Regions from separate parts of the Streptomyces sp. NPDC002125 genome, predicted to be linked through region 2. Evidence: riboswitches for the same ligand, from Rfam matches in the RefSeq annotation. Region 2 holds a riboswitch; each other region holds the start of a gene.
What was found. A riboswitch is a leader RNA that binds a small molecule or an ion and turns the genes downstream of it on or off. The one in region 2 is predicted to bind cyclic di-AMP.

Region 1 (6,850 bases), on a different contig from region 2:
GCCTGCGGCAGGAACTCGCGGTACCAGCGCATCACGTCGTGGAAGAGGTCCAGCGGCCACACCGTGACCCCGACCCCCACGGTGTCCACGGGGTGCAGCTCGAAGTCGAAGGACGTGACGATGCCGAAGTTCCCGCCGCCGCCGCGCAGCGCCCAGAACAGATCGGCGTTCTCGCTCGCGTTCGCGGGTACGAAGGTGCCGTCGGCCAGTACCACGTCGGCCGAGACCAGGTTGTCCGCCGCGAGGCCGTACTTGCGGGTGAGGTAGCCGTGGCCGCCGCCGAGGGAGAGCCCGCCGACACCGGTCGTGGACATGATGCCCGCCGGGGTGGCGAGGCCGAACGCGTGGGTGGCGTGGTCGAGGTCGCCCAGCTTCGCGCCGCCGTCGGCCTGCGCGGTCTGGGTGGCGGGGTCGACGCGTACGCCGCGCATGGGCGAGAGGTCCAGGGTGACGGCGTCGTCGGCGAGGCAGAGGCCGGGACCGCTGTGTCCGCCGCCGCGTACGGCGACGGAGAGGTCGTGCTCGCGCACGAAGTCGACGGCAGCCATGACGTCGGCCGTGTCGTGGCACATGACCACGGCGGCCGGCTTCTTGTCGATCATGGCGTTGTAGACCGTGCGGGCCTGCCCGTACTCCTGGTCGTCGGGGCCGATGACGGGGCCGCGCAACGCGCCTCGCATCGTTTCGAGTGTGGTGCCGTCCATGGTCGTCTCCTAGCGCGCGTGCGCCCGGCCTCCCCTGGCTCCGTGCATCGGGTGAGGCTGCTGAGGTCGACGCAGGCACCTCTGGATGCCGCGCAGACGGGACCGAACACCGAATGGCTGGTCCTTCCAGCGTCCCGCCGCCGGGCAGGGCCCGCAATCGCGCGGTGCCGTGCCCCGGGTGCGGGCCGGGGCACGGCACGGGGTCACGCCTGCGGTGCTGCTGCCGCGCCCTCGGCCGGAGGTGCTTCCGCGCCTCCGGCCGGGGACGCCGTCGCGTCCTCCCGCTCCCGCGCCGTCCCGCGCAGATGGACCATGAGCCCGATGAACCCGGCCGCGAACCCGCTGAACAGCCCGGATATCGCGTGGTTGAGCGCGTTGGCGGAAGCGCTGTCGGGCACACCGATGACCAGGTAGTTGACGGCGGCGCTGATCACCGCCCCGAACACGGCGCCGATCAGCCCGTTGACGAGCGAGGCGCGGAGCGGCGACTGTGCGGAACCGGGGGTCCGGGCAGGTCTGAGCGGTGTGGACATGGTGGGAGGCCCTCCAGACAGGCGATGAGCAGGTTCGGGGGTGCGGCAAACACCCTTGATCACGGCACTATGCCTGCCAACTGCGGGAAAAGCACCCATTGTTGGTGCGAGAAATCGGTGATGAGGGGTTCCCCTGTGTCCGGAGGTGTGGACGGGCGGCAGGGCGGGGTGGTCAGGGCAGCCTCCGGGATGGCGTAGAGTTGCTCTCACAACGACGCGGGGTGGAGCAGCTCGGTAGCTCGCTGGGCTCATAACCCAGAGGTCGCAGGTTCAAATCCTGTCCCCGCTACTGAAGACAGAGGCCCGGATCCTTCCAAGGATCCGGGCCTCTGTCGTATGCCCGCGTGCGGTCGTCCGCTCCGGGCTTGACCTTGACGTTGCGTAAAGATCTACCGTTTCCCGCATGGAGTGGTCCATACAGGAGATAGCCCGCCACGCGGGCACCACGAGCCGCACGCTCCGGCACTACGGAGACCTCGGCCTCCTGGTGCCGAGCCGCACGGGTGCCAACGGCTACCGCTATTACGACCAGGAGGCCCTGGTCAGGCTCCAGCGCATCCTGCTGCTGCGGGAGCTGGGGCTCTCGCTGCCCGCGATCAAGGACGTACTGGAGGGGCAGCGGGACGCCTCCGCGGCACTGCGGGCCCATCTGGGCCTGCTGGAGCAGGAGCGGGAGCGCATCGGGCGGCAGATCTCCTCGGTGCGGACCACTCTCCGGAGGACCGAGGAAGGGGAGGGGCTCATGGCCGAGGAAGTGTTCGACGGCTTCGATCACACGGTGTACGAGCAGGAGGTCACCGAGCGCTGGGGCCGGGAGGCGTACGAGCGGAGCGGCCGGTGGTGGCGCGGGCTGGGCCCCGCCGAGCGGGCCCGGTTCCAGGAGGAGCACGAGACCATCGCCCGGGACTACGGCCGGGCGAGGGCGGCCGGACGGGACGCGGGCGCCGAGGAGGTGCAGGACATCGCGCGCCGGCACTGCGACTGGCTCTCGGTCACGAGGGAGCCCACGCGCTCCTATGTGACGGGCCTCGCCGAGATGTACGCCGCCGATCCGCGCTTCGCGAAGAACTACGATCGGCACGGGGACGGAACGGCCGTCTTCGTACGGGATGCACTGACGGTCTACGCGCAGCACCGGCTCTCCGGCTGACCTCCGGCGGGGCGGGGCTCCGGCGCGCTCCTCCCTTTGGCCGATGACGGGTCGCCGCTCGGCGCGGCTCCGGCCAGCCTGGGTGGGGCGCGGTACCGTCCGCAGCCGTGGACGGACGGGGCAGGAGCGCACAGGTGGGGATGCGGGACGGACGGCGAGGGGGTGCTGCCGGGAACGCCCGTGCGCGGCGGTTCGTGCGCATGCTGCCCGCGCTGATGATCTGCGTCGGTGTGGCCTTCGACCTGGGCACACCGGCCGAGGTGACCGCCGTTCCGCTCTTCGCCGCCGCCGCGCTGGTCGCGGCCCCGTTCTTCTCGCTGGCCTCCACGGTCCGCGTCGGAGTGGCCGCGATCCTCGTCGTGCTCGCCATCCGGATCTCGGACGGTGTGGTGTTCAGGGTCGCCCCGCTGACCGATCTCCTCACCCTGTTCACCGTGTCCGTGCTCGCCGTCGTCATCAACGGCGTCGTGCGGCGCGGGAACGAGCAGCTGGCCTCGGCCCGGGTCATCGCCGAGACCGCGATGCGGGCGGTGCTCCCGATGCCCGAGTCCCGGATCGGCGGACTCCAGATCGCGGCGCGTTACGAGGCGGCGCAGGCGGACGAGTTCGTCGGCGGAGACCTGTACGCCGTGACGGACACCCCGTACGGGGTGCGGCTGGTGGTCGGGGACGTACGGGGCAAGGGGCTGGACGCCGTGGCGGCGGTGGCCGTGGTGATCGGGGCGTTCCGGGAGGCCGCCGAGCAGGAGCGGTCGCTGGAGGGCGTGGTCCAGCGGCTGGAGCGGGCGCTGGCGCGTGAGGGCGCGCGGCGCGGGGGGTTCGACTCCACGGAGGGGTTCGTGACCGCGGTGCTCGCCGAGATCCCGGCGGGCTCGGCCACGCTGCGGACCATCAACCGGGGCCATCCCGAGCCGCTGTTGCTGTACCCGGACGGGGCGCTCGACGTGCTGGCGCCCACCGTGCCGGCGCTGCCGCTGGGGATGGGGCTCGGCACCTGGCCGGACCGTTCGGACGAGTGGCCGCTGCCGGCCGGTTCGACGTTCCTGGCGTTCACGGACGGGCTGTCCGAGGCGCGGGACGCGCACGGTGTGTTCTACGACCCGGAGGCCCGGCTGCGCGGCCGGATCTTCCCGGGGCCGGAGGAGTTGCTGTCCGCGCTCACCGACGACGTGCGGCTGCACACCGGGGGCAGGTCGACGGACGACCTGGCGCTCCTCGCGGTCGGCCGGCCGGCCCGGGGGCAGCCGGACCGGCGGACGACCGTGAAGATCGTGGGACGGGACAGTGAATGACCGACGGCGACACTCCGTAGCCGAGGGGCATCTCTCCGCATAACATTTGACACACCGTCAGAAACTGAGGGGGTGTCGCGGGGTGCTCAACTCGCCCGTTTGCGACCGTTTGGGCCCTTAAAGTCCAGGCCAGAGCGCTGAACGATCTGTGGGAACAGCTTGGAATCGGACCCGGGTGTCTATTAACGTTCGATAACGCAGCGCGGTTGTACCTGTCGTCGCAAGAGGCGGCACCGTGCGCAGCGCCGAATTCCGCAAGGGAACCGGGGAACCACCTACATGGGGTGAATCGGACACCTGTGTCTCGTGAGAGACGAAGGGGCCCGTAGGAGACCTTCCTGCTCCGAACCCGTCAGCTAACCCGGTAGGCGAGAAGGAAGGAAAGGAGTGCGCCCACGTGGCGTCAAACCAGCCTGCCCCCGAGGCCCCGTCATCCTTCAGGCCCGGAAGCTTCGGTGATGAGGACAGGTCATGGGAGGAATGGAACCCCACCGAGGAGTCCATCCGTCCCGTACGCGGCAGGCACCGCGTAGCCAAGCAGCGCGGCCTCGCCCGTAGCTCCACCGTCCTCGGTGTCGGTGTCATCGCGGCCGTCGGTGCGGGTGGCATGGCCACCGCGCAGAGCAAGCCGCCGGTCTCCATCTCCCTTCCCGATTCGATCGCGGACAACCTCCCCGACGCCAAGTCCCTTCCCGGTGTCGGCGCGTTCATGTCCGGCGACTCCGACTCGGACCACGAGACGGTCGCCGCGTCCTCCCCCCTCACCACCGCGGGCATCACCGCCGCCGAGGCCGAGCAGGGCGCCACCGACGCGGGCGAGGCGCTGCGCGCCCGGATTCTCCAGCAGGCCGAGCAGCAGCAGGCCGGCGCCGACGCCGAGGCGAAGGCCGCTCAGGAGCAGGCGGCCGCCGAGGCGGCCGCGGCCCAGGCCGCGAAGCAGCAGAGCGACGCCGAGAAGAAGGCGGCCGCCGAGAAGAAGGCGGCCGAAGAGGCGGCGAAGAAGAAGGCCGAGGCCGAGCGCCTTGCCAAGCTCGCCGCCAGCTACGCCGTCCCGACCTCCTCGTACACCATCACCTCGACCTTCGGTCAGGCCGGTTCGATGTGGTCCTCCGGCTATCACACCGGGCTGGACTTCGCGGCGCCGACCGGCACCCCGGTCAAGGCCGTGCACAGCGGCACGGTGAAGTCGGCCGGCTGGTCGGGTTCGTACGGCTACCGCACGGTCCTGGAGCTCGATGACGGCACCGAGATCTGGTACTGCCACCAGTCCTCGATGGACGTCACCGCGGGCCAGAAGGTCACCACCGGCGACACCATCGGCCGCGTCGGCGCCACGGGCAACGTGACCGGCCCGCACCTCCACCTGGAGATCCACACCGCCGATGGCTCGGGCGTCGACCCCATGAGCTGGCTGCGCGGCAAGGGCCTCACCATCTGAGCCCACGCGCCGGCACCCGGCGCACCGGTACCCCGGCGGCCCTGACGCACGACCCCCCGACGTCAGGGCCGCCGGTCCCGTGTGCGGCCCATGCGCCCGCTGAAGCGGAATAGCTCCTTCGGGCGATCGGTTGACCTTGGGTATGACATCTCTGCGCCCGCTCGGTTCTTCGAGCCTCCAGGTCTTCCCCCTCGCACTCGGCGGCAACGTCTTCGGCTGGACGGCCGACGAGGAGCGGACGTTCGCGGTTCTCGACGCGTACACGGCGGCCGGGGGCAACTTCATCGACACCGCCGACTCCTACTCCGCCTGGATACCGGGCAACGAGGGCGGTGAGTCGGAGAGGCTCATCGGCACGTGGCTGGCGGCCCGCTCCCGCCGCGACGATGTCGTCATCGCCACCAAGGTCGGCGCCCACCCCGAGTACAAGGGGCTCTCGGCGACCACCATCAAGGCGGCGGCCGAGGCCTCGCTGCGCAGGCTCGGCACCGACCACATCGACCTCTACTACACGCACTTCGACGACGAGAGCGTCCCCGTCGAGGAGATCGTCACCGCGCTCGACCAGCTGGTGAAGGCCGGTTCGGTGCGGGAGATCGCCGCGTCCAACATCAGCCCCGAGCGGCTCAGGGCCTCCCTGGAGTTCTCCGAGCGCGAGGGCCTGGCCCGTTACGTGGCGCTCCAGCCGCACTACAACCTCGTCTCGCGCGACACCTACGAGGGCGCGCTCCAGGAGACGGCGGCCGGCGCCGGGCTCGCGGCCGTCCCGTACTACGCGCTGGCCTCGGGCTTCCTCACCGGCAAGTACCGGCCGGGGGCCTCCGTGGAGAGCGCCCGGGCCCAGGGTGCGGGCAAGCATCTGGAGACCGAGCGCGGGCGCAAGGTCCTTGCCGCGCTCGACAAGGTCGCCCAGGAGCACGACGCGGAGATCGCGACGGTCGCCCTCGCCTGGCTGGCCGCCCGGCCGACCGTGGCCGCGCCGATCGCCTCCGCCCGTACGGTCGAACAGCTGCCCGCGCTGGTGGCGGTGGCCGATCTGCGGCTGACCGAGCAGGACCTGGCGGAGCTCACCGAAGCCTCCGCCTGACCTTCAGCGGCCGCCCTGGGCGCCGCCGCTGTCCTCCCGGTAGGGGTTGTAGCCGCCGTAGTGGCGGTGCGGCGCGGGCGGCTGCCGCACGGCCGCGTCCCCGTAGGGCATCTGACGGGGGAACGGGAGAGGCGCGGGTGGCCGGGGCACGCGCACCCGGCCCGTCGCGTGGGCGGCGTGCGTCAGGGCGGGGGACGCGACGAGCCTGCGGTGCCACAGGTGGTGCAGCAACTCCTGCTCGCGGAGGGCGAAGTCGGGGCCCGCGCCGTCGTGCCGGGCCCTGCGGCGCAGCATCGCCAGGGACGTCGCGAACGACTCGTACTCCGCGACCGTGCGGGCGGCGGCCCTGCCCCGGCCGCGGTCCGGATGGCTGTTCCAGTGCCTGGCCATGTCCCGGGCCATGCCCCGCGCCCGCATCGAGGCCAGGGCGAGCGGCTCGGCGGGGGCGAGCCAGCCGGCCGCCGCGTACACCGGGAGCTCGGTGGAGAGCGTGCGCAGCTCCCGCTGGCGCGACCAGATCGCCAGCCAGGTCACCAGGGCGAAGCACGGCACCATGAACGCGCCGTAGACCACGTAGAAGCCGTACGGGCCGAGGGCCGACGAGCCGTTCCACAGGGCGTGCAGGCCCATGGCGAGCACGAGCCCG
Region 2 (6,850 bases):
CTCGGCCCAGGAGTCCGCGGGGCGGGCCGGCTGCTCGACGGAGTACATCCAGGCGATCTTGTGCCGGAGCTGGGTGAGCAGCGCGATCAGCGCGGGGCTGCCCGAGGCCTGCGCGAGCGTCTCGTGGAACCAGCCGCCCAGCGAGCGCAGATCCTCCCCCTCCCCCCGGCGGACCCGCTCCTGACCCAGTCTGACCAGGCCTCGGAGCACCTTGAGGTGCGCGTCGGTACGGCGCTGCGCGGCCCGTGCGGCCCCGAGGGGTTCCAGGAGCATGCGGATCTCCAGGAGGTCCGCCGCCTCCTGCTCCGTGGGCTCGGCGACGCAGGCGCCGGCGTGCCGGCGGGTGACGACGAATCCCTCGGACTCCAGGGTGCGCAGCGCCTCGCGCACCGGGACGCGTGAGACGCCGTAGCGTCGCGCGAGTACCTCTTCGGTGAGGCGGCCACCGCGTTCGAAGACACCGGAGACGATGTCGTCACGGATCGCCGTGCATACCGAATGCGCGGGAATGCGCATGTCCGAACCTCCGCCTTAATCCCCGCGAAACGCGGCCGACCGACGCCTGTTCTGTGACTCTATTGCAACCGGCGGGAATTTCCGATGGCGGGGTGGAATCCATGGATATCTTTTAGCCAGGGAGCACTTCCACGCGCGCTTGGGCGGGCGCCCCTCCCGGGCACACGGAGAAGGCCCCGGCGGGTGGGCCGGGGCCTTCGTCGTACGCCCGGGAGGGGCGCTGTCACGCTGTGCGGAGTCAGACCTGGACGCCGTGGGAGCGGAGGTAGGCGACGGGGTCCATGTCGGACCCGTACTCGGGGGTGGTCCGGGCCTCGAAGTGCAGGTGCGGTCCCGTGGAGTTGCCGGTGGAGCCGGAAAGGCCTATCTGCTGACCCGAGGTGACGCTCTGGCCGACGGAGACACCGATCGAGGAGAGGTGGCCGTACTGGGTGTAGGTGCCGTCCTTCATCCGGAGCACGATGTTGTTGCCGTACGCGCCGCCCCAGCCCGCCTCGACGACCGTACCGGCGCCGACCGCGACGACGGAGCTGCCGGACGCCGCCTGGAAGTCCACGCCGGAGTGGCTGCCGGAGGACCACAGCGCGCCACCGGACTTGTAGCCGGTGGTCACGTGCGAGCCGGCGACCGGGAGGTGGAAGGCGTTCAGCCGGGCGCGCTCGGCGGCGCGGGCGGCACGGGCCTCGGCCTCGCGGACCTCCTTGGCGCGGGCTTCGGCCTTGCGCTTCGCCTCTGCCTTCGCCTCCGCCTTGGCCTTCGCCTCGGCCGCGGCCTTCGCGGCGAGCTCGGCCTGGTGCTTCTGGGCCTTCGCCTGGGCGTCGATCTGGGCGGCGAGCGTGGCGTCGAGGGCGACGGTCTGGGTCAGACCGGTGCTGCTCGCGGGGGCCTCGGAGTCCGCGGCGAGCGCCGGGGAGGCCGTGGCGCCGATGACGCCGGTGGTGGCCAGGGCCGCGATGCCGGCGACCTGGGCGCTCTTGCGCGTCAGGCGGCTCGGGGCACGGTGCTTCCCGGTGGCACGGATGAACGCCATGGAGGAGCTGGTCCTTTCCTTCCTTCTCGCCTACCGGGTTAGCTGACGGGTTCGGAGCAGGAAGGTCTCCTACGGGCCCCCTGCCTCGCGCGAGGCGCAGGGATCCGATTCACCCCAGGGACTTCATGGGTCCCCGGCTCCCCAGGCTCGCGCCTGACGGGGACTCGGCGATGACTGTCCGGCGCCGCGGTCGCGGCATACGTCTGGCGGACAGCCGGGCTGACGCTAGGTCGGGCCGCTTCGCATCTCCAAACGGAACGGGCCTTTTGTCGGACATCCCACAGGGCATTTCGCACCTATAACGACAAACAGGACATGCGGCGGAACCCCGGCGAGAGTGCCCTCGCCGGGGTCCTTTCCGTACTGCTTCGCCGGTTCACGGAGGCCGTTTCCGCCCGTCCGTACCCGGTGGCCGTCAGCCGGTGACGACCGACACCTCGCCGATGCCCAGCGCCCGGACGGGCTCGGCGATCTTCGAGGCGTCACCGACGAGCACCGTGACCAGCCGGTCGACCGGGAACGCACTGACCACGGCCGCGGTCGCCTCGACGGTGCCCGTCTCGGCCAGGCGCGCGTAGAGCTGGGCCTGGTAGTCGTCCGGCAGGTGCTGCTCCACCTGGTCGGCGAGCGTGGCCGCGACGGACGCCGCGGTCTCGTACTTCAGCGGGGCGACACCCACGAGGTTCTGCACGGCGGTCTCGCGCTCGGCGTCGGTGAGTCCTTCGGCCGCCAGCGTGCGCAGGACCTTCCACAGGTCGTCGAGCGCGGGCCCGGTGGACTCCGTGTCCACGGAGCCGCTGATCGCGAGCATCGCGGCACCGGCCGGCCCGGAGGAGGAGCCGGGAGCCGTCGACCGCAGTACCTGGCCGAAGGCCCGGACGCCGTAGGTGTAGCCCTTCTCCTCGCGCAGCACACGGTCCAGCCTGGAGGTGAGCGTGCCTCCCAGGCAGTAGGTGCCGAGGACCTGGGCGGGCCACACGCTGTCGTGCCGGTCCGCGCCGATACGGCCGATCAGCAGCTGGGTCTGGACGGCTCCGGGCCGGTCCACGACGACCACGCGGCCGGTGTCGTCCGCGGTGATCGGCGGGACCGGGCGGGCCTGGCCCGCGTTGCCCGACCAGTCGCCGACGGTGTCGTCGAGCAGGGCGTCCAGGTCCACGCCGGTGAGGTCGCCGACGACGACCGCGGTCGCGGTGGACGGACGGACATGGGCGTCGTAGAAGGCGCGCACGGCCGCGGCGTCGATCCGTCCCACGGTCTCCTCGGTGCCCAGGCGCGGGCGCGACATGCGTGCCGTGGCGGGGAAGAGCTCCTTGGAGAGCTGCTTGGCGGCCCGCCGGGCCGGGTTGGCCTGCTCATGCGGGATCTCGTCGAGGCGGTTGCGCACGAGGCGCTCGATCTCGTCCTGCGCGAAGGCGGGGGCCCGCAGCGCCTCCGCGACCAGGCCGAGGGCCTTGGCCAGCCGGGAGACGGGGACCTCCAGGGAGACACGGACGCCCGGGTGGTCGGCGTGCGCGTCGAGCGTGGCGCCGCAGCGCTCCAGCTCGGCGGCGAACTCCTCGGCGGAGCGCTTGTCCGTGCCCTCGGACAGGGCGCGCGCCATGATCGTGGCCACACCGTCCAGGCCCTCGGGCTCGGCGTCCAGCGGCGCGTCGAGGAAGATCTCCACGGCGACGACCTGCTGGCCGGGGCGGTGGCAGCGCAGCACGGTCAGGCCGTTGGGCAGGGCGCCGCGCTCGGGCGCGGGGAAGGCCCAGGGCCTGGCCTCGCCGGCGGTCGGCTGCGGGTGGTACTCCATCGCTACTCCAGTCACGGCGGCGTCGGTCACTTGTCCGCCCCCTCGTGCGCGTCGGTGCCCTCGGTGTCGTCGGCCGGTTCGACCGGCTCGTAGACCAGGACCGCCCGGTTGTCGGGGCGCAGGTGCGCCCGGGCCGCCTCCTTGACCTCGTCGGCCGTCACGTCGAGCACCCGGCCCACGGCGGTCAGGGCGAGCTGCGGGTCGCCGAACAGGACGGCGTACCGGCACAGTTCGTCGGCGCGGCCGGCGACCGTGCCGAGCCGGTCGAGCCACTCGCGCTCCAACTGCGCCTGGGCCCGTTCCATTTCCTCCGGGGTGGGGCCGTTCTCCGCGAAGCGGGCCAGCTCCTCGTCGACGGCCGCCTCGATCTGCGGCACCTCGACACCGCCGGACGTCTTGACGTCCAGCCAGCCGAGCGAGGGCGCGCCCGCGAGCCGGAGCAGCCCGAATCCCGCCGCCACCGCCGTACGGTCGCGGCGGACCAGGCGGTTGTGCAGCCGGGAGGACTCGCCTCCGCCGAGCACGGTGAGCGCGAGGTCCGCGGCGTCGCACGCGCGGGTGCCGTCGTGGGGCAGCCGGTAGGCGGCCATCAGCGCACGCGCGGGGACCTCCTCCTGGACCACTTCGCGCAGCTGCTCGCCGATGATGCCGGGCAGCGTGCCGTCGCGCGGGGGCTGCTTGCCGTCGTGGGAGGGGATGGAGCCGAAGTACTTCTCGATCCAGGCGAGCGTCTGCTCCGGGTCGATGTCCCCGACCACGGAGAGCACCGCGTTGTTCGGCGCGTAGTACGTACGGAAGAACGCCTGCGCGTCCTCCAGCGTCGCCGCGTCCAGGTCGGCCATCGAGCCGATCGGGGTGTGGTGGTACGGGTGGCCCTCGGGGTAGGCGAGGGCGGTGAGCTTCTCGAACGCCGTGCCGTACGGGACGTTGTCGTAGCGCTGGCGGCGCTCGTTCTTGACGACGTCGCGCTGGTTCTCCATGGACTCCTCGTCGAGCGCGGCGAGCAGCGAGCCCATCCGGTCGGCCTCGAGCCACAGGGCCAGCTCCAGCTGATGCGTCGGCATCGTCTCGAAGTAGTTGGTGCGCTCGAAGCTGGTGGTGCCGTTGAGGGAGCCGCCCGCCCCCTGCACCAGCTCGAAGTGCCCGTTCCCCTTGACCTGGCCCGAGCCCTGGAACATCAGGTGCTCGAAAAGGTGAGCCAGACCGGTGCGTCCCTTGACCTCGTGGCGGGACCCGACGTCGTACCAGAGGCAGACCGCGGCTACCGGGGTCAGATGGTCCTCGGAGAGCACCACGCGCAGGCCGTTGGCCAGACGGTGCTCGGTCGCCGTCAAGCCGCCGGAACCGGCCTGGGCTGTGGCCGTGTGACCCATGGGCATGTACGTCCCTTCGATCGGTACAGGATTTCCTGCCGGACCTGCCACTCTAAGCAAGCGCACGGGCACCTGGCGAAGTTCCCGTTGGGTGAAAGTTGTCGTAGATGCTGCCGTAAACAGGGGCCCGGCGCAGGCCCTGGAGACCGCTTCGGACGGGTCGAGGTCGGGGTTGTCAGCACGGCGGTCCACAATGGTCGGCGTCAGAACCTGAGGTTGCCCGACAGAATCTGTGAAGGAGTCGCAGCCGCGATGGCCCGCCGCAGCACGAAAACCCCGCCGCCGGACGACTTCGAGGAGAAGATCCTCGACATCGACGTCGTCGACGAAATGCAGGGCTCCTTCCTCGAGTACGCGTACTCGGTGATCTACTCCAGGGCGCTGCCCGATGCCCGCGACGGCATGAAGCCCGTGCACCGCCGCATCGTGTCCCAGATGAACGAGATGGGGCTGCGGCCCGACCGCGGCTATGTGAAGTGCGCCCGTGTCGTGGGCGAGGTGATGGGCAAACTGCACCCGCACGGCGACGCGTCGATCTATGACGCACTGGTGCGCATGGCACAGCCGTTCTCGATGCGTCTGCCCCTCGTCGACGGGCACGGCAACTTCGGCTCGCTCGGCAACGACGACCCGCCGGCCGCCATGCGGTACACCGAGTGCCGGATGGCCGACGCCACGTCCCTGATGACGGAGTCGATCGACGAGGACACGGTCGATTTCCAGTCGAACTACGACGGCCAGGAGCAGGAACCGGTCGTCCTGCCCGCGGCGTACCCGAACCTCCTGGTCAACGGCGCCTCCGGGATCGCGGTCGGCATGGCGACCAACATGCCCCCGCACAACCTCGGCGAGGTCATCGCCGCCGCCCGCCACCTGATCCGTCACCCGGGCGCCGACCTCGAGACGCTGATGCGCTTCGTCCCGGGGCCCGACCTCCCGACGGGCGGCCGGATCGTCGGCCTCGGCGGCATCAAGGACGCGTACGCCGCAGGGCGCGGCACGTTCAAGATTCGTGCCACGGTGGCCATAGAGAACGTCACGGCCCGCCGCAAGGGGCTCGTCGTCACCGAACTTCCCTTCACCGTCGGCCCGGAGAAGGTGATCGCCAAGATCAAGGACCTGGTCGGCTCGAAGAAGCTCCAGGGCATCGCCGACGTCAAGGACCTCACGGACAGGGCGCACGGTCTGCGCCTGGTCATCGAGGTCAAGAACGGCTTCGTCCCCGAGGCCGTGCTCGAACAGCTCTACAAGCTGACGCCGATGGAGGAGTCCTTCGGCATCAACAACGTGGCGCTCGTCGACGGCCAGCCGCTCACCCTGGGACTCAAGGAGCTCCTGGAGGTCTACCTCGACCACCGCTTCGACGTGGTACGGCGGCGCAGCGAGTTCCGCAGGACCAAGCGCCGCAACCGGCTGCACCTGGTCGAGGGTCTCCTCGTCGCCCTGCTCGACATCGACGAGGTCATCCGCCTCATCCGGGACAGCGACAACTCGGCGCAGGCGAAGGAGCGCCTGATGGAGCGCTTCTCACTGAGCGAGATCCAGACCCAGTACATCCTGGACACCCCGTTGCGCAGGCTGACCCGCTTCGACCGTATCGAGCTGGAGAGCGAGCGCGACCAGCTCAACGAGGAGATCGCCCAGCTGACGGCGATCCTGGAGTCGGACGCCGAGCTGCGCAAGCTCGTCTCGTCCGAACTGGCCGCCGTGGCGAAGAAGTTCGGCACCGACCGGCGCACCGTGCTGCTGGAGTCGGCGGGTTCGCAGGTCGCCTCCGTGCCCCTGGAGGTCGCCGACGACCCGTGCCAGGTGCTCCTCTCCTCGACCGGTCTGCTGGCCCGCACGGCCGGTGCCGGGCCGGTCGTCCAGGCCGAGGACGCCAAGCGCACCAAGCACGACGCGATCGTCTCGGCCGTCGCGGCGACGGCCCGCGGGGACGTGGGCGCGGTGACGTCCACGGGCCGGCTGCTGCGTCTCTCGGTGATCGACCTGCCGCAGCTGCCGGACACCCACGCGGCCCCGAATCTGTCCGGCGGTGCGCAGATCTCCGAGTTCCTCACGCTGGAGGCCGGCGAGGAGCTGGTCTGCCTGACCACGCTGGACGAGGAGTCGCCCGGCCTGGCCATCGGCACC
Region 3 (6,850 bases), on a different contig from region 2:
ACCTCCCCGCATCACTGCCGCGCCGCCTCGCGGACGACCCGTGCGGCCCCCCGGGTGCAGAACTTCCCCCAGAGGGACCGAATTCCTTGTGAAGAAGTTCACGAACTTCGTGGCGGCGCCGCGCGAAAGGCTCCTCCGGACGGGTCCGAAGGAGCCTTGTCGAGCTCAAAGGTGCAGGCGGGAATGCGTATGAGCAGCTTCTCACCGCGCCTGCGGGGGCGCTGTGATCACGCGGCGGACCAGGCGATCCCGTCCAGGATGTCGTGTTCGCTGACGACGACCTCGGCGGCCCCGCTGCGCTCCATCACCGCGAGCAGCACGAGCGCGCCCGAGGCGATCACATCGACCCGGCCGGGGTGCATCGCGGGGATCGCCGCGCGCTCCTCGTGCGTCGAGGCGAGCAGCCGCCCGGTGATCTCCCGGACCTGCTCCAGGGAGACCCTGGAGTGGTGGATCGCCGCGGAGTCGTACTCCTCCAGCCCGAGGGCGATCGCCGCGATCGTCGTGACCGTCCCCGCCAGGCCGACGAGCGTCGCCGCGGAGGCGAGCGGCACGGTCCCGGCGGCGAGATCCAGGGCGGCGTCGATGTCCGCGCGGATCGCCGCGATCCGGTCGGGCGTGGGCGGGTCCACCACGGCGCCGTCCTGGACGAGATGACGCTCGGTCATGCGTACGCAGCCGATGTCCACCGACCGGGCGGCCAGCACCCGGTCGTCGCCCACGACGAACTCCGTGGAGCCGCCGCCGATGTCCACGACGAGATACGGCTTCTCCAGGTGGTCGCTGCCCGCCAGCTCCTTGGTGGCACCGTCGAAGGACAGCTGCGCCTCCTGGTCACCGGTGACGACCTCGGGCTCGACGCCCAGGATGTCCAGCACGCCCTGGACGAACACGGCGCTGTTCTCCGCGTCCCGGGAGGCGGAGGTGGCGACGAAGCGGATGCGCTCGGCGCCGAGCTCCTTGATCACGGCCGCGTAGTCGCGGCACGCGTCGAAGGTGCGCTCCAGCGCCTCCGGGGCCAGCCTGCCGGTCCGGTCGACCCCCTGGCCGAGACGGACGATCCGCATCCGGCGGTCCAGCTCGGTGAAGTGCCCGGTGGCGGGGTCCGCGTCCGCGACGAGCAGGCGGATGGAGTTGGTACCGCAGTCGATGGCGGCAACGCGGGTCATGGGGCTCCTGTGGTTGTACGGGGACCGCGCGGGGTCAGGACGCGTCGGCGTCGCCGCACGGCGTGACGCAGGGGCCCTTGGCCCACCACTCCGGCAGCATCGCGATCGCCTCGTCGCCCAGCGGGTTCACTCCGGGGCCGGCCGCCAGCGAGTGGCCGACCAGGACGTGCAGGCACTTCACCCGGTCCGGCATGCCGCCGGCGCTCGGGAAGCCCTCCAGGACCTCGATGGCGTCGCGGCGCGCGATGTAGTCCTCGTGCGCGGCCCGGTAGGCGGCGGCCAGCTCCGGGTCGGTGGCCAGGCGCTCGGTCATCTCCTTCATGACCCCGTTGGCCTCCAGCGTGCCGATCGCGGACGCGGCGCGCGGGCACGTCAGGTAGTACGTCGTCGGGAACGGCGTGCCGTCCTCCAGACGGGGCTGCGTCTCGACCACGTCCGGGTTGCCGCAGGGGCAGCGGTGCGCGATGGCGCGCAGACCGCGCGGCGGGCGGCCGAGCTGGAGCTCGAACGCGGCGATGTCCGCGGCGGTGGGCGTGGTGGATTCGGTCTGCGGAGGGGGCGTGTCCATGCCTGCCTTGAATGTCATCGGTCGGACTGTATGAATCGGTGCGGGGAGGGGGCACGGTACCGCGACGGGGTCACTCCCGGTCCGCGGTGTCGACGCCGTCCCAGAGGTTCGAGTGCCAGGGCCGCCCCGTCTCCCCCGGCTCACCGCGGCGCACCTCGGCCGCGTCCGGGTCGACCACCGTATAACCGGTCTCGCCGGGCAGCACGTAGTGCAGGTGCTCGCGGGCGAGACGGCGGATGTACGCGTCGTCCTTGAGCCGCGCCTTCTCGTCCCGCAGCTCCTCGGTCCGCGCCCGCGCGTCCTGCGAGAGCCTCTCCTGCTCGGCGATCTGGTCGCGCTGGGAGATGTACTGCCGCATGGGATAGGCGAGCGCCACCACCAGGGAGCAGACGATCAGCGCCAGGAAGGCGGCCCGGCCGGTGAGCCGGGAGCGGCGGGCCTGACGGCGGTTCTGGGACCGGTAGACGCGGGCCGCCGTCTGCTCGCCGAGCAGCCGCAGCCTGGTCGCGGTGGAGAACCGGTCGCGGTCCTTCCCGGCCATGTCTCACGCTCCCCGTTACGCACGTCCGTCCCCGCACACGGTACGGGACCGAGTGCGGGGACGGACGGAGGCTGGTGCCCGGACTCGGGCCGTCAGCCCTCGAAGCGGAACCGCGGGAACGCCGAACGCCCGGCGTAGACCGCGGCGTCGTCGAGGATCTCCTCGATGCGCAGCAGCTGGTTGTACTTGGCGACGCGGTCCGAACGGGCCGGGGCGCCGGTCTTGATCTGGCCGCAGTTCACGGCGACGGCGAGGTCGGCGATGGTGACGTCCTCGGTCTCACCGGAGCGGTGCGACATCATGCACTTGAAGCCGTTGCGCTGGGCCAGCTCGACGGCGTCCAGGGTCTCGGTCAGCGAACCGATCTGGTTGACCTTGACGAGCAGGGCGTTGGCCGAGCCCTCCTCGATGCCGCGGGCGAGGCGCTCGGGGTTGGTGACGAACAGGTCGTCACCGACGATCTGCACCTTGGAGCCGAGCTTGTCGGTGATGACCTTCCAGCCGGCCCAGTCGTCCTCGTACAGCGGGTCCTCGATGGAGACCAGCGGGTACGCGGAGACGAGCTCCTCGTAGTACTCGGTCATCTCGGCGGCCGAGCGGGACTTGCCCTCGAACTCGTAGACGCCGTCCTTGTAGAACTCGGACGCGGCGACGTCGAGCGCGAGCGCGATGTCGCGGCCGGGGACGTAGCCGGCCTCCTTGACGGCCTCGAGGATGAGGTCGAGGGCGGCGCGGTTGGACTCGAGGTTGGGGGCGAAGCCGCCCTCGTCACCGAGACCGGTGGACAGGCCCTTGGTCTTCAGGACCTTCTTCAGCGTGTGGTAGATCTCCGCGCCCCAGCGCAGGGCCTCGGAGAAGGACTCGGCGCCGATCGGCGCGATCATGAACTCCTGGATGTCCACGTTGGAGTCGGCGTGCGAGCCGCCGTTCAGGATGTTCATCATCGGAACGGGCAGCAGGTGCGCGTTCGGGCCGCCGAGGTAGCGGAACAGCGGGAGGTCGGACGCCTCGGACGCGGCGTGCGCCACGGCCAGCGAGACGCCGAGGATGGCGTTGGCGCCGAGGGAGCCCTTGTTCTCGGTGGCGTCCAGGTCGAACATCGCCTGGTCGATGAGGCGCTGCTCGGTGGCGTCGTAGCCGACGAGCTCCGGGCCGATCTGCTCGATCACGGCGAGGACGGCCTTCTCGACGCCCTTGCCCTGGTAACGGTTGGGGTCACCGTCGCGAAGCTCAATGGCCTCGAACGCGCCGGTGGAGGCTCCGGACGGAACAGCAGCACGTCCCGTGCTGCCGTCGTCGAGGCCAACCTCGACCTCGACCGTGGGGTTGCCCCGGGAGTCGAGGATTTCCCTGGCTACGACGACGTCGATGGACGGCACGAGGCATCTCCTTCTGGGATCTGACACTGGTTGGGCAGGGTCACTGTGGCCTTGCGGCACGAGCCTAACCGGCCCGGCCCGCTGCGTCGGCCGTCCGCCCGCCCCCTGGGACGAAAAAGGACCCAAGGGCCCGTATTACGGGCAAAGCTCCAGAATTTTACTGGCAAGTAACTACAACAGTTGAACGATCGCGCCCGCCGGCGGCCCCCGGCGGCTCCATTCCGCGGAGCGCCGAAACACCTCCGGGAACCCGTTCCGCACAGCACCGAAGGTTTCCGGTGCCGGACACGGCCCCGGCCCGGCGCGCAGGGGGGTGGGCGCACCGGGCCGGGCCTCCGGGGCAGGAGGAAGGACCCCGGACTACTTCAGGTGGAGCTGCTGACCCGGGAAGATCAGGTCGGCGTCGTCGACGATGTCGTCGTTGAGCTTGAAGAGCTTCTCCCAGCCGCCCTTGACCTTCTCGGCGTCGGCGATCTTGCTGAGGGTGTCTCCGGCCTTGACCTTGTACTCGCCGTCGCCCTTCTGGACCTTCTCGCCGGTCGGGGTCGTGACGGTCTTCTCGGCCTTCGGCTCCGCGCGCTTCTCGCTGCGGTTGGCGGGCTGCTCGGCGGTGCGCTCCGGCTGGGTCTTCGTCTCGGCCGCCTTGGCGCCGGAGCCGGTGTCGACACCCGGGTCCACACCGTCGTTCGTCAGACCGCCGGCACCGGCGCAGGCCCAGGCGCCCGGGCCCTGGAGGTCGAGGAGCTTCTCGGCGGTGGCTATCTGCTGGTCCTTGGTGGCCAGGTCGGCACGCGCGGCGTACTGCGTACCGCCGGCGGCGGCCCAGCTGGACTGCGAGAACTGGAGCCCGCCGTAGTAGCCGTTGCCGGTGTTGATGGACCAGTTGCCACCGGACTCGCACTGCGCGACGGCGTCCCAGGTGGCGACGGAGGCGGCGGAGGCGTTGGTCGCGCCCATCAGCGGCACGGCGACGGCGGCACCGGCGACACCGGCCAGGGTGGCGACACGGACGGCCTTGGACGGGCGGCGGTGCTTGCCCTTGCTGGAAAGCAGCATGGTTCTCCTCACCGACGCCTACGAGGTGAGCTGTCGGGTTCGGGCCTGTGAGTTGCCCGGTCGCCCGCACTCGCGGACGACTTCACCCCGAGCCGTGCCCGCGTCCGTCTTCCGACGGCCGGGTCCGGCGCTTACCTGGGTCCCCCGCTCCTGCCTACGGCGCTTTACGCGTCGGTTCCCTTCGTCCGACGGCAGGATTCGGCGTGACGGTCGAAGGTGCCCGCGGTGCGAGCGGCTCCGACCGTAAACACACGCAACCCCTACATTCAAAGATGGACATAACGGTCAATCAACATGAACCGGAATGGTGCGTCGAGCCGTTTGCGCAGGTCGGAGCCAATATGGACGGACCGGACAGGCGGAGCGCGGCAATTGAAGCAAAGAGACCCATGTCTCACTTACGCATAAGTGGACATAGGCCTCTGAACTACCCCTGATTTCGGGGTGTTTTCCCGCTTTGGATCAGTTGTGGATCAACCGCCGGATCAGCTGCCGGACACGGCCTCCGCCTGGGCGTCGGCTGCGTCCGTCCGGGCGTCGGCGGCGTCCGCCGCGACGTCGAGGACGAGGTTCTGGCCGGGGAGGATCAGGTCCGGGTCGGAGCCCAGCTCACTCTTGTTGGCCTCATAGAGCGCGGGCCAGCCGCCGGGGAGCTCCTGCGCGTCGGCGATCGCCCAGAGGTTGTCGCCCGAGCGGACGGTGTACGTGCTGTCCGCACCCTGGCGCGCGTCGGAGTCGCCCCGGGAGGCGTGGCGGCCGGACTCGCGTCCGCTCCCCAGCTCCGAGCCCGTGCTCGCGCTCGCCTCGGGGGCGGGGGTGCCGCGGTGCTTCCCGCCCTTCGCGGCATCACCCTTCGACGCGCCGGACCTCTCCGAGGCCTCGGGCGACGGAGTGGCGGACGGCGACGCGTCGGCACCCGTGGAGGCGTCCACTTCATCGCTCTTGTCCGTCTTTGCGCCGGACTTGTCCTTGGCCTTGTCCGACTTCTCCGAACCGTCGGCCTCGTCGGAGGCCTCGTCGGAGGGGGTCTCGGACCCGGTCGCGGTGTCCGAGGACTCGGCGGAGGGCTCGCCGCCCGGGTCGACACCCGGCAGCGTCCCGTCCAGGGCGAGCCCGGAGATCACGGCGCAGCTGGGCCACGCCTGCGGGCCCTTGTCGTCCAGCACCTTCTCGGCGACGGCTATCTGCTGCGAGCGGCTGGCGAGGTCAGCCCTGGGGGCGTAGTCCTTGCCGCCGTAGGCCGACCACGTCTCCTGCGAGAACTGCAGGCCGCCGTAGTAACCGTTGCCGAGGTCGGCGCTCCACATGCCGCCGCTCTCGCACTCCGCGACCCGGTCCCAGGTCGTGGCGTCTGCGGCCTGTGCGCCGCCGGCACCGAGGAGCGGGATGGCGATGGCCGATCCCGTGACGCCTGCGGCGACGACGATGGCGGGTGCCTGGCGAGGGCGACGGTGTCTGCCGGTCGCGGAGCCCATGGGATTGCCTTCCGTGTGACTGACATGTGACGGGTGAGTCGAACGGTGAACCTAGCCCTACTCGAACGTGTGTCACAAGTCGATGCAGCGGAGATCACGTGAAAGTCACAGAGTTGACAGGCTGTCACTTTTTTCGGCCGGGCGCCCCGGTTCGAACTCGACAGGAAGCGTGCGCAGTCCACGCATGATGAGCCCGCCCCGCCAGCGCAAATCGGCAGGTTCCGCAGCGAGCCGCAGGTCGGGGAGGCGCCGCAGCAGCGTCGCCAGAGCCACCTGGCCCTCCAGACGGGCCAGCGGAGCACCCAGGCAGTAGTGGATGCCGTGCCCGTATCCGAGGTGCTGATTGTCACTCCGCGCGAGATCCAGGGTGTCCGCATCCTGGAATCTGGCCGGATCACGATCCGCAGCGGCCAGAACCACGAGAACGGGGTCCCCCGCCGCGATCTCCTGGCCCCCCAGCGTCACGGGCTCGGTGGCGTACCGCCAGGTCGCGAGCTCCACCGGCCCGTCGTAGCGCAGCAGCTCCTCGATGCCCGTGGCGAGCAGCTCCGTCTCCCCCGCTTCGAGGGAGCGCTCCAGGCGCTCGCGCTGGGCCGGGTCGCGCAGCAGCGCGTACGTGCCGTTGCCGATGAGGTTCACGGTGGTCTCGAAGCCGGCGAAGA
Region 4 (6,850 bases), on a different contig from region 2:
CATGCCGGCTCGCCGGTACACACCGTGCCGGTCTCGTGGGCGACGGCCGCCACGTCGGCCATGACCTGGAGGACGCCGGGCAGTTCGGAGCCGTCCAGGTGGCGGTACTCGCTCCCGATGGTCACCACCAGGCGCTCCGGCAGGCCGAGCGCCGGATAGCGGTCCTCGCGGATCACCCGGCGGGCCGCCTCCAGGGCGGGCACACCGGCCGCGTGGAGGGCGTGGGCCCGTTCGCGTACGTACGCGAGGTAGCCGATGTGCTCCCGTACCCCGGTCGGATCGAGCACCGGTCCGTGGCCGGGCACGATCACCTCGGCCCCGGTGGCCAGCACACGCTCGCAGGCGTCGATCACGTTGCTCAGCGGGCCGGCCCAGTGCACCGGGTGGTCCCCGGGCTGCCGTTCGGTGGAGGCGAAGACGATGTCGCCGCTGAACACGGTGCGCTGGGCAGGCAGATGGACGATCAGGTCGCCCGTGGTGTGCGCGGGCGGGAGGGACGTCACCTGGACCGTGTGCTCCCCCAGGGTCAGTTCGAGCTCGCCCGTGAAGTAGGTCGTCGGCAGCACCTCCTCGGTGGCCGACCAGTCGAAGCCGCCGAAATGGCGGCCGAGATAGGCGCCGAGGGGGGTCGCCGGGTCGCTTCCGGCCACCAGTGCGTGCTGTTGCCGGGGCGTGGGGTCGTAGTGGATGTGCTCCCGGGCCTCCCGGGTCGCGATGATCTCCGCGTCCGGGAGCACGCCCGCGCCCCAGAAGTGGTCCCCGTTGGCATGGGTCACGATCACCCGGTCGATGCTCACTCCGTCGGGCAGTCGCTTCTCGCTCTCGACGAGGAACTGCCCGGCCAGCAGCGGGTCGTACGGGGTGTCGATCCACAGCGCGCCGCGCTGCGAGACCAGGAGGCCGCAGTTGGCCAGGCCCCAGCCCCGCTTCGGCGGCAGCCAGGCGTACAAGCCCGCGCCGAGGTCGACGACGTCCCCACCCGTGATCGGCATGGGGCGATTATGCCGACCACGATCCGTCAGCGCGTTCGAACTCGGCCAACACACAGACCCGGTGACGCGAAATCGACCCTGACTCCCGCCGCCCGCCGCCCGGCGGTGACGGTCCGGCGTCTCGGCCCATCGGCCGATCGGAGGATTTCCCACGCGATGGCCGGGATGTCACCCCGCGCGTTCACGGCTCGCGACAGATACCCACCCCGGAACGACAGAACCCGAATGAGCCGACTACCCACCGAGCTTGGCCGAAAACAGCCGTACCACGGCGCACGGAACCGGCGACCCTTTGCTTGTTCTTGCTCGATTGACCCATGTAACATGCAGAATTGAGCAAACCGGCGACGATTTCACCCAGCCCACCCCTCGGGTGCGAGCAGCAGCGGAAGCGGAGTGCGCACATGTCCTTTGTCGAGACCGAGACAGCGAGCCAGCCGGAGTGCTGGCGCCGTGCCGTGGATGTCGCCGCCGACCGGGCGGCGGCCCTGCCCGCCGGCGGTGAGCGCGTCGCCGTGGTCGGCTGCGGCACGTCGTACTACATGGCGCAGGCGTACGCCGCCCTCCGCGAGGCCTCGGGGCAGGGCGAGTCGGACGCGTTCGCCGCGTCGGAGTTCCCCTTCGGGAGGCCGTACGACCGGGTCGTCGCGCTGACACGGTCGGGCACCACCACCGAGGTCCTCGGCCTGCTGAACCGGCTGCGGGGCACCACCAGGACCGTGGCGGTGACCGCCGACCCGCACACCCCGGTGACGGACGCGGCGGACGAGCTGGTCGTCCTCGACTTCGCCGACGAACGGTCCGTGGTGCAGACGCGGTTCGCGACCACGGCCCTGACCCTGTTCCGCGCCCACCTCGGGCTGCACACCGACGAGGTCGTACGGGACGCGGAGCAGGCGCTCGCCGAGCCGCTTCCCGACGGGGTGCTGGAGTGCACCCAGTTCAGCTTCCTGGGGCGCGGCTGGACGGTCGGGATCGCCAACGAGGCGGCGCTCAAGATGAAGGAGGCGTCCCTGTCCTGGACGGAGTCCTATCCGGCGATGGAGTACCGCCACGGCCCGATCAGCATCGCCACGGCCGGCACCGCGACCTGGATGTTCGGCGCGGCACCGGAGGGCCTGGCGGAACAGGTGCGGGCGACGGGGGCCCGGTGGGTGGAGAGCGGCCTGGACCCCCTGGCCGACCTGGTGCGCGTCCAGCGGCTGGCGGTCGCCCGCGCCGTGGCCAGGGGACTCGACCCGGATCTGCCGCGCCATCTGACACGGTCGGTCGTACTCGAAGGGGCGCCGGGAGCCTGACCCCGCGTCACGGCATGCCGCGTACCGGGCCGGCGGGCGGCCCGGTACGCGGCGACGGCCGTGCGGGTCAGCCCTCTTCGAAGTGGGCGTCCAGCGCGGCGTCGAGATCCGCCGTCCACTCCTTGAGGCTGCTCCGCGCCTCGGCCTCGACCTCGGCGTTGAACCACCGGCGGCTGGACAGGTGGACGGTCACGGTGAACCGGCGTCCGAAACGGCCGGTCTTGACCTCGACCGCGCCGATCTCGGACCAGTCGAACTCCGCTTCCTGGTCGTCCAGCGTGAAGCGGACGCCCGTGGCGTCCACCCGGATGGATCCGCGCCGGTCGCTGACCTCGAAGACGGGTCCGTCCTCGCCGTCGGAACCCTCGCGCTCCACGCCGGCTTCCGTGTCCGCGACGGCGTCCGCGACAGCGCCGGAGTCCGCGTCGTTCCCGGACTCCCCCGCGTCGCCGGATTCCTCCGGCTCCTCGGCGTCCTCGGCCGCGAGCACGACCGCGTCCTCCGGTTCCGGGACCCCCTCGGGCGCCGCCTTCTCCGCCTCCGCCTCAGCCCCCGTTCGCGCGGCGACAGGGGCCGTCAGGCCGGGGATGAACGCCGGGTCTGTCCCCGCGGCGAACTCGGGCTTGGTGTTCGAATCTATGCGCTGCTCCACGGCGGGCAGTATGGACGACGAACCTGTACGAGACCAGTCAACGCGTCCCGACCGGCCTGTCGTCGCGCACCCGGGAACCGCCGGGCACGACGTGACGGCCGGGCACGAGGGCACCGGAGTAGGTGTGCGCACACGAAAGACGGGTGGTACGGGTTCCGCCGAACCCGTACCACCCGTCTCTGCCGTCCGTCACTCTGTTCCCGCCGTCACGCCTCGCGCGTCAGCGGGTCATGTGCCCTCGGGGCTCAGTAGGCCCCGAAGACGTTGTCGATCGAGCCGTACCGGTCGGCGGCGTAGTTGCACGCGGCCGTTATGTTGGCGACCGGGTCGTAGCTGTCCGTCGACGTACCGGGCACGTGGTAGGCCTGGAAGGTCGGGTCGATGACCTGGAGGAGGCCCTTCGACGGGATGCCGGCGGCGGCGTTCGAGTCCCAGTTGTTGATGGCCTGGGGGTTGCCGGAGGACTCACGCATGATGTTGCGGTGGATGCCCTCGTAGCTGCCGGGGATGCCGTGCTCGGCCATGATGGCGAGCGACTCCTTGATCCAGCCGTCCAGGTCGTCGGTGTACGCGGCCGGCTCGGCGGCGGGGGCGGCCTCGGCGGCGGCGGGAGCGCCCTCCGCGGCGATCGGGGTGCTGGTGCGCTCCGAACGGTCGGCGCGGTCGGCGCTCTCGGTACGGTCGGCGGCCTTGTCGGCCTTCTTCTCGGACGTGTCGGCCGACTTCTTCTCGGCCTTGCCGCCGACGGTCAGCTTCAGACCGGGGTGAATCAGGTCGGGATTTCCGCCGACAGACTTCTCGTTGGCCTCGTACAGGGCCTTCCAGCCACCGCTCACGGAATGCTCGCGGGCGATCTTGGCAAGCGTGTCACCCAAGATCACGGAATAGGTGGTGGAGCCCGACTTCTTCGCGGCAATTCCCTTTCCGGACACGGAAGTCGACGTGGCCGCCTTTTCGACGGCGGTCGGCTGGGCCGGGGCGGCGAAGGCACCGGTCGCGCCGAACACGGGAAGGGCGAGAGCGGCTCCACCCGTGGTCACGGCGATGACGCCGCGAGTCAGCGAACTGGTCCTGGAACGACGGTGCTTACCGTTTTCGGGCATGCTGAATTCCTCTCCGTCGCCTACGAAGTGAGCTGTCGGGTTCGGGCTGGAGATGCCCGGCCGCACGTGAATGCGACTTCACCCCGAGCCGCTCCGGATACCGGATCGGCGCTTACTTGGGTCCCCCGCTCCTGCCGTACGAGAAGTGGTCGGGTTCCCGGACGGCGGCAGGATTAGGCGTTCCATCCGGAGTGATGGTGACCGTAGGCGAGAAATAGGGAAACGAACAAGCCCGATCTCGTGATCAAAATTCACCGGCAAGATCGATTCACAGGAATTCATGTAATCCATCGCACACGGCGCCGACAACTCTTCTTGGCGCAGAAGGGAACCGGCCGCTCCGTCCGGGCGTCCGCGGCTTGTCAGGTGACGCTGGTCACGGAGTCCGATTAGGGCGTTTTGCTCCCCCTTGAAGGTCCCCAGGTCACACGAAATGGCCTTTTATGGATTACGGGATCAATTTCAAGAAAGCGATCCAAATCGGGCAGATGCCTCAGATCGCGCATCAATGGGCATACCGTCCGACACCGCGTGGAATCGATCCACGCATGACCGAGAACCCCTACGCCTCGTACCCACGGATCACCGTCCTGCCCGTCCAGCCCGGCGACCCGCCCTTCCGCATCGTCGAGATCGACGGGGAGGTGGTCGGCCGGGCGACCGCCATGACGGATGTGCTGATCGCCGCCTCGGCGGCGGGGATCCCGGTCCACGACCTCGACGATCCGGCCTCGGTGCGCTGGGTGGGCGGCGGCAAGCTCAGGTGGCGGCCGCACTGACGGGAAGGCGAAGCCCGGGGCGGGCCGGCTCGCGCGGGAGGCGCGCCGGCTCCGCACCGGGCCTGGGAAGCGGCCCCGGCCGGGGCCTGCGGGGTGGCGCCGCCCGGGGCACCCCAGCGCGGAGCTCTTCGACCTGGTGCGGCAGGGGGCCCTGCTGCCCGGGACCGGGCGGCGCCACCGCTCAAGGACGCTGAGCGGGCACACCGCGACATCGGGTCCCGGGCCACCGCGGGCAAGCTGCTGCTCGTCCCGTGGCGGCCCTCGGCCCCGGCGTGGGTGCCGTCCCGTCAGTCCTCGGCCCCGGCGTGGGGCCGTCCCGTCAGTCCTCGATCCGGATCGCGGGGGCCGGGCAGACCGCGGCGGCCTCACACGCCTCACACGTGGCGCGTCGTCACTCCATCAGCCCGGCGGCGACCGTCGCGCCGAGCTCCCAGCACGCCTCGGTGTCGGCCTTGGCCGGTTCTCCTGTGACGGTCACGGCGTCGGCCGTACGGCGCCATCCGAGCCCCGTCGTGATGGACTCGATGCCGCGTACGGCGCCGGTGACGTCGTTGCCGCCGTGGACGTAGTAGCCGAACGGCCGTCCCCGCGTCCCGTCCAGGCACGGGTAGTAGACCTGGTCGAAGAAGTGCTTGAGGGCGCCGGACATGTAGCCGAGGTTGGCCGGAGTGCCCAGCAGATAGCCGTCGGCGGCGAGCACGTCGGAGGCCGTGGCCGAGAGCGCGGCGCGCCGGACGACCCGTACGCCTTCGATGTCGTCCGTGGTCGCCCCCGCGACGACGGCCTCGAACAGCGCCTGGCAGTTGGGCGAGGGGGTGTGATGCACGATCAGCAGAGTGGCCACACCTGTGAACCCTGCCGTCCCCGTCCCCCGGAGGCAAACCGGGACGGGCGGCGGCCCGGGCTCCCGCTCAGCCGGCCGCGCGGAAGCTCCGCAGACGCAGGCTGTTGCCCACGACGAAGACCGACGAGAAGGCCATGGCCGCTCCGGCGATCATGGGGTTGAGCAGGCCCGCCGCGGCGAGCGGGAGGGCCGCCACGTTGTAGGCGAAGGCCCAGAACAGGTTCGAGCGGATCGTGCCCAGCGTCCTGCGGGAGAGCCGGATCGCGTCGGCGGCGGCGCGCAGGTCGCCCCGTACGAGCGTCAGGTCCCCGGCCTCCATGGCCGCGTCCGTCCCGGTGCCCATGGCCAGACCCAGGTCCGCCTGGGCGAGTGCGGCGGCGTCATTGACGCCGTCCCCGACCATGGCGACGCTGCGGCCCTCGGCCTGGAGCTTCCTGACGACGTCGGCCTTGTCCTGCGGCATGACCTCGGCGATGACCTCGGCGATGCCGACCTCGGCGGCGACGGCCTCGGCGACCGTGCGGTTGTCGCCGGTCAGCAGGACGGGCGTCAGCCCGAGGGCGCGCAGCCGCCGGACGGCCTCCGCGCTGGTGTCCTTGACCGCGTCGGCGACCTCCAGCACGGCGCGGGCCTCACCGTCCCAGGCCACCGCGATGACGGTCCGGCCGGCCTTCTCGGCCCGGTCCTTGGCGGCCCGGAGCTCCTCGGGGAGCTCGATGGCCCACTCGCTCAGCAGCTTCTCGCGGCCGACGAGGACGGCGTGCCCGTCGACGACTCCCTGGACGCCGAGCCCGGGGACGTTGGCGAAGTCCTCGGGGGCGGGCAGGGTGCCCACCGCCGCGACCGCTCCCGTGGCGACGGCCCGGGCGACCGGGTGCTCCGAGGCGTGCTCCAGCGCGCCCGCGAGGCGGAGGGCCTGGTCCTCGTCCGTGCCCGGGGTGGTGCGGACCTTCAGCAGGGTCATCCGGCCGGTCGTGACCGTGCCGGTCTTGTCGAGGAGGATCGTGTCCGCCCTGCGGGTGGTCTCCAGCACCTCGGGGCCCTTGATCAGGATGCCGAGCTGGGCTCCGCGCCCCGTCCCGACCAGCAGGGCGGTGGGGGTGGCGAGCCCCAGGGCGCAGGGGCAGGCGATGATCAGTACGGCGACGGCGGCCGTGAAGGCGGCGGTGAGGCCGGCGCCGG

Region 1: linked by a shared signal. The riboswitch ahead of ACWCQM_RS05840 (M23 family metallopeptidase) and the one ahead of ACWCQM_RS29715 (M23 family metallopeptidase) in region 2 are both predicted to bind cyclic di-AMP.
Region 3: linked by a shared signal. The riboswitch ahead of ACWCQM_RS31505 (transglycosylase family protein) and the one ahead of ACWCQM_RS29715 (M23 family metallopeptidase) in region 2 are both predicted to bind cyclic di-AMP.
Region 4: linked by a shared signal. The riboswitch ahead of ACWCQM_RS24400 (transglycosylase SLT domain-containing protein) and the one ahead of ACWCQM_RS29715 (M23 family metallopeptidase) in region 2 are both predicted to bind cyclic di-AMP.

The regions. Positions count from the first base shown of each region.
Region 1 covers NZ_JBSFDD010000003.1:11,135-17,984, reverse strand. The annotation lists gene ACWCQM_RS05865 (FAD-binding oxidoreductase) at 1-704, opposite strand, end outside; gene ACWCQM_RS05860 (hypothetical protein) at 908-1,237, opposite strand; tRNA gene ACWCQM_RS05855 (tRNA-Met) at 1,453-1,526, shown strand; gene ACWCQM_RS05850 (MerR family transcriptional regulator) at 1,641-2,387, shown strand; gene ACWCQM_RS05845 (PP2C family protein-serine/threonine phosphatase) at 2,522-3,679, shown strand; cyclic di-AMP (ydaO/yuaA leader) riboswitch at 3,913-4,065, shown strand; gene ACWCQM_RS05840 (M23 family metallopeptidase) at 4,077-5,117, shown strand; gene ACWCQM_RS05835 (aldo/keto reductase) at 5,260-6,204, shown strand; gene ACWCQM_RS05830 (PrsW family intramembrane metalloprotease) at 6,208-6,850, opposite strand, start outside.
Region 2 covers NZ_JBSFDD010000022.1:31,067-37,916, forward strand. The annotation lists gene ACWCQM_RS29710 (GntR family transcriptional regulator) at 1-516, opposite strand, end outside; gene ACWCQM_RS29715 (M23 family metallopeptidase) at 755-1,546, opposite strand; cyclic di-AMP (ydaO/yuaA leader) riboswitch at 1,560-1,726, opposite strand; gene ACWCQM_RS29720 (M16 family metallopeptidase) at 1,962-3,344, opposite strand; gene ACWCQM_RS29725 (M16 family metallopeptidase) at 3,371-4,723, opposite strand; gene ACWCQM_RS29730 (DNA gyrase/topoisomerase IV subunit A) at 4,970-6,850, shown strand, end outside.
Region 3 covers NZ_JBSFDD010000025.1:21,787-28,636, reverse strand. The annotation lists gene ACWCQM_RS31525 (Ppx/GppA phosphatase family protein) at 228-1,169, opposite strand; gene ACWCQM_RS31520 (DUF501 domain-containing protein) at 1,204-1,737, opposite strand; gene ACWCQM_RS31515 (FtsB family cell division protein) at 1,808-2,278, opposite strand; gene eno (phosphopyruvate hydratase) at 2,371-3,657, opposite strand; gene ACWCQM_RS31505 (transglycosylase family protein) at 4,018-4,713, opposite strand; cyclic di-AMP (ydaO/yuaA leader) riboswitch at 4,714-4,885, opposite strand; gene ACWCQM_RS31500 (transglycosylase family protein) at 5,199-6,188, opposite strand; gene ACWCQM_RS31495 (cytochrome P450 family protein) at 6,294-6,850, opposite strand, start outside.
Region 4 covers NZ_JBSFDD010000015.1:75,850-82,699, reverse strand. The annotation lists gene ACWCQM_RS24415 (MBL fold metallo-hydrolase) at 1-992, opposite strand, end outside; gene ACWCQM_RS24410 (SIS domain-containing protein) at 1,397-2,290, shown strand; gene ACWCQM_RS24405 (hypothetical protein) at 2,358-2,942, opposite strand; gene ACWCQM_RS24400 (transglycosylase SLT domain-containing protein) at 3,188-4,045, opposite strand; cyclic di-AMP (ydaO/yuaA leader) riboswitch at 4,048-4,235, opposite strand; gene ACWCQM_RS24395 (hypothetical protein) at 4,594-4,824, shown strand; gene ACWCQM_RS24390 (flavodoxin family protein) at 5,216-5,668, opposite strand; gene ACWCQM_RS24385 (heavy metal translocating P-type ATPase) at 5,736-6,850, opposite strand, start outside.